DNA from 2 places in the Stenotrophomonas sp. ESTM1D_MKCIP4_1 genome. Region 2 is predicted to be linked to the other one. Evidence: predicted binding sites of a transcription regulator. Region 2 holds the regulator's gene; the other holds the start of a gene.
What was found. The regulator FliA, encoded in region 2, starts transcription of late flagellar genes. The targets are predictions, from matches to a motif close to TAAAGTTTNNCNNNCNNNGGCCGATAA.
Positions count from the first base shown of each region.

Region 1: C1924_RS11935 (methyl-accepting chemotaxis protein) is a predicted target of FliA. The motif match lies at 1,285-1,311, and genes of this name have one in related genera.

Region 1 covers NZ_CP026004.1:2,596,194-2,598,561, reverse strand. Annotated here, with positions in the region: gene C1924_RS11935 (methyl-accepting chemotaxis protein) at 1-1,204, opposite strand, end outside; gene C1924_RS11930 (hypothetical protein) at 1,349-1,618, opposite strand; gene C1924_RS11925 (SOS response-associated peptidase family protein) at 1,741-2,368, opposite strand, start outside.
Region 2 covers NZ_CP026004.1:2,084,447-2,086,814, forward strand. Annotated here, with positions in the region: gene C1924_RS09625 (protein phosphatase CheZ) at 1-570, opposite strand, end outside; gene cheY (chemotaxis response regulator CheY) at 570-962, opposite strand; gene C1924_RS09635 (RNA polymerase sigma factor FliA) at 1,020-1,763, opposite strand; gene C1924_RS09640 (MinD/ParA family protein) at 1,760-2,368, opposite strand, start outside.

The sequences.
Region 1 (2,368 bases), 510 kb from region 2:
GGGCGCTGAGGCTGCCGTCGGCAGTGGCCATCAGGCGGTTGAGGTCTTCGATCATGCGGCGGAAGTCGTGCTGGTAGGCCGTGGCATCGCCGCGCACGCTGAAGTCGCCGGCCGCCGCCGCCGATGCAAGGCGCTGGATGTCCTGGTTGATGGCATGCAGGCTGGCCTTGGCGGCGTCCATGGATTCGTGCAGCAGCGCACGGCTGCCGGGCAGGCGCCGCGCATCGCGGCTCAGATCGCCTCGGGCGTACTGGTTCAGCACCTCGATGGCATCGACGATCGCGTCCAGGTGCTCGAACACCATGGTGTTCATGCCCTGTGCCAGTTCGCCGTACACGCCGGGGAAATCCACCGGCATGCGGTGGCTGATGTCCTCGGCGGCGTGCTTGTAGATCATCAGCTGGGTCTGCTGCGAGAAGCGCTGCAGCAGGCCCACCATGCCATCGGTGGCGCGCAGCATCTGGCCCACTTCGTCGGGGCTGTCATCCTGGTGGCGGATGCTGAGGTCACCACGGGTGACCGCGTTGATCGAGGCCTGCACCTGCGCCAGCGGGCGGGTGAGGCTGCGCGAGATCAGCCATGCGGCGATGATGCCCAGGCCCAGGCTGATGATGCCGAACAAGGTCAGCAGCGCAGTGGTGCGGGCGGCCAGGGATTGCATCTCGCGGGCGGCTTCGTTGACCAGTGTCTGCTGCAGCTCGGCGAATTCGGTCAGTGCGGCATTCCAGTCAGCGGCAGCGGGGCCGGCGCGGGTCAGCAGCTGGGTGTTGGCCGCATCGAAATCGCCGGCCAGCATGGCGGCATCCAGGTTGCGGTTGAGTGCAAGGGTCGCCTGCTGCTTCTGCGCGACTTTCCTGCGCATGGACTCGGCCAAGGGGCTGGTGGCCGGGCGCTCGGTGAAATGGGTCCAGATCCCGTCGTATCGGTTCGACATCCCCTGCAGCTTGGCGAGATCCTGCTGCAGTCCGTCACCGCGCTTGATCAGCATGTCGCGGCGCAGGAGCAGCAGTTCCTTGTTGAGAATGAGCATGTCGTACAGCTCGCCCATGCGGGTCACGCGGACGTTCACCGCGTTGTCGAACTGCTGCCGCTGCTGGTAGTTGCTGTGGAGGGCGATCGCAAGAATGGTGGCGATCAGAAGAAGCAGGATGGAAAAGCCCGCAGTGAGGCGGGTGCCAACCTTGAAGCGGCGCAACGTGTTCATTTTGTGAAATCCGGTAGTCGTTGTAGGCCCGACTGCCGGGCGTGTCTGCGCAGGAGAGAATCCCGGCAAGCAGTAGACCGGTAGCGGCCGCGAAGGCCGAAGCTTTAGCGCCGCGAATGATTTTTTTCTGGAAGCGCCTGGAATTCAGGCGATGCAGAGCACGAACACGGCCGACAGTGCGAGCATCAGCACGAACACGCGGCGGCTGAGGGCCAGGCAGGCCAGGCCGGCGGCCAGTGCCCACGCACCGAGCAGGATGCAGGCCAGCAGCCAGATTCCCATGCCCATCAGCGAGCCGTTGACAAGGCCGGACAGGGCAAGCGCCTTGAACAGAGCGACGCCCAGCAGGCTGCCCAGCATCCCGGCCTGCAGGGCGACGGCATCATGGCGGGCAGGGGCAGGGCGGTCGTGCATGCAGTGCACTGTGCCGCACGCCACATCCACGCCGTGTGTTTTTTGCGGTTCAGCAACGGGGTCAGATCCCTTTCCGCAGGAAAAAGGCTCTGACCCCGTTGCGCGAAGGAAACACCCCTGGCTCACGCGTCGTCGTCCAGCGCATCCCCGTCCCAGTCCGGCAGCGCGCCGTCAGCACGCAGCGCGTCCGGGTCCACGGGCTCAAGCAACGTGTAGTCATCGTGCCTGGCATCGCGGACGGCGAGGCCTACGTAGTACGCCTCCAGTGCGGGGGTGCGTGCACGCCGACGCAGCTGGGCCGGCGTGTTCAACGTGCCCCGCAGCCAGTCCGCAGCAGCGGCCGGGTCGAGGAACACGGGGCCGTCAGGAGACAGTGGCTCCGGTATGGCGGAGTTTTCGTCGGTCAGGATTGAAAACGTGTCGCGCTGCTCGCCCGCCTCATCCTGCCAGTGTTCCCATAGTCCCGCTGCCAGCAGGGCTACGCCATCCTGGCGTTGCACGAACATGGGCCACGGCGGTCGCCGCTGGCGGTCCCATTTGAAGTACCCGGTCATGGGCACGATGCAGCGCCGTTTGTTCCAGGCATCGGCAAACAGCCGGCTGCGGGGTGCGCGTTCCAGCCTGGCAGTCACGGTGGTGTAGGGCGTGGAGGGTTCCTTGGACCAGCGGGGCACCAGGCCCCACTGCATTTCCGCAACGACCGTACCGGCGGCATCGTTGGTGGCGCCAGCAGCCCACAGCCACGCCGCG
Region 2 (2,368 bases):
GTTCTGCGAGACCGCGTGGCGGTCCAGCCCCTTCAGTGCCGGCCCGGCCAGTTCCGGGTCGGTGCGATGCTGTTCCGGCGGCAGGCCGAGCGCGCCGAAGCCTTCGTGCACGCGGCGGACGATGCCGACCACGCGACGGATGATCTGGCCGGTCAGGTCCTGGTAGCTCTGGGTCAGGGCGATTTCGGTCAGGTTGTGGCGGATGCGTTCAAGCTGGGCATCCTGGCCTGGCTGCAGGCCGTCGGCGCGCAGCTGTTCGGTCAGGGCCCGGCATTCCTCGGCCAGGTCCAGGGTGCGGTGGGTCGCCTGTTCGGTCATGGCCACCACGTGGTCCAGGCGGGCGCAGGCGTCGTCCAGCTCGCCGGCCTCGTCGGGCACGGTCGGCAGTTCGCCCAGCGCCTGGCCCAGTTCGCGGGCCAGCCGTGAAAGGCCGCTCATCATCGGCTGGGTGCGCGCGGCCACCAGGCTGTCGATGCGCTGGCGCCAGGCGGCCTCGTCACCCGATTCCAGGGCATCCAGAGCCTCCTGCAGGCGCAGGGCGAGGGCACTTCTGTCGACCGGGGTATCCATCAGGCGCTGGCCGCCAGGCGCTCGAAGATCTTGCCGAGCTTTTCTTCCAGGGTCTGCGCGGTGAACGGCTTGATGATGTAGCCGTTCACGCCGCTCTGGGCGGCTTCGATGATCTGCTCGCGCTTGGCTTCTGCGGTGACCATCAGTACCGGCAGCGTCTTCAGCTTGGCATCGGCGCGGATGGCCTTGAGCAGTTCGATGCCGGTCATCACCGGCATGTTCCAGTCGGTGACCACGAAATCGAACGGCTGGCTCTGCAGCATCGACAGCGCGGCATGCCCGTCCTCGGCTTCGGCGGTGTTGGTGAAGCCCAGATCGCCCAGCAGGTTCTTGACGATGCGACGCATGGTCGAGAAATCGTCGACGATCAGGATGCGCATGTTCTTGTTCAAAGCAGAGTTCCTTTGTTGTTCACTACGGGCGGCCGGGGGCAGCCGCCTCGTGCATGTTCATTCTTCCAGGCCGGCATCGACGGCCTCGAAGATCTTCAGGCGGCCGCGCAGGCGCAGCACGGCCTGGCCGTGGATCTGGCAGACCCGCGACTCGCTGACGCCGAGCACCGCGCCGATCTCCTTCAGGTTCAGCTCCTGCTCGTAGTACAGCGACAGCACCAGCTGTTCGCGTTCAGGCAGGTGGCCGATGGCCTTGCCCAGTTCGCGGCCGAACTCGCCGCGTTCCAGCACCTGCTGCGGGGTCGGGCCGCCCTGGGCGACGGTGTCCAGCTCGCCCTGGTCCTCGATGCGCGATTCCAGGCTCAACACCTGGCCACGCGAGGCGTCTTCCATCAGGCGCAGGTACTCGGGCAGCGGCATGTCCATCGCGGCGGCCACTTCGGTGGCGCTGGCCGCACGGCCACTGGTCTGTTCCAGCCGGCGGATGGTGGCGGCGGCGTCGCGGGCGCGGCGGTGGACCGAGCGCGGCACCCAGTCGCCACGGCGGATCTCGTCGATCATCGAACCGCGGATGCGGATCGAGGCGTAGGTCTCGAACGAGGCGCCCTGGTCTGCGTCATAGCTGCGCGAGGCTTCGATCAGGCCCATCATGCCGGCCTGGATCAGATCGTCCACCTCGACACTGGCGGGCAGGCGGGCGGCCAGATGGTGGGCGATGCGGCGCACCAGGTCCGAGTGCTGGACGATCACATCGGTCGCGCTGGCGCGCTGGACTTCCTTGTACTGGGCTGCGCCTTTCATACGGTCACCCCACGCTGCTTGAGGATGCGTTCCAGGAAGAATTCAACGCCACCGCGCGGTTCGGTCGGCGCCTGCCAGCGGGCGGTGCGGCGGGCAATCTCGGTGATGGCCAGTGCGGCCGGGCTCGACGGATAGGCCTTGACCACCGGCTGCTGGCGCTGCACCGACAGGCGCAGCCAGTCATCCTGCGGGACGCAGCCCAGGTAGTTCAGCGAGACATCGGCGAGGAACTTCTCGCAGACGCGGGTCAGCTTTTCATACAGCACGCGCCCTTCGTTGGGGTCGCGCACCATGTTGGCCACCACCTGGATGCGGTCTACGCCACGTTCGCGCGAGAGCACCTTGATGAGCGCGTAGGCATCGGTGATCGAGGCCGGCTCGTCGCAGACCACCACCACCGTGTCCTGCGCGGCCTGGCAGAAGGTCAGCACGCCATCGGTGATGCCGGCGGCGGTGTCCACCACCATGATGTCCAGCTCGCGTTCCAGTTCGGAGAACACGTTGACCAGGCCGACATGTTCGGCCGGGGCCAGTTCGGCCATGTGCCGGCGGCCCGACGCGGCCGGGACCACCAGCACCCCGTTGGGGCCTTCGATGATCACGTC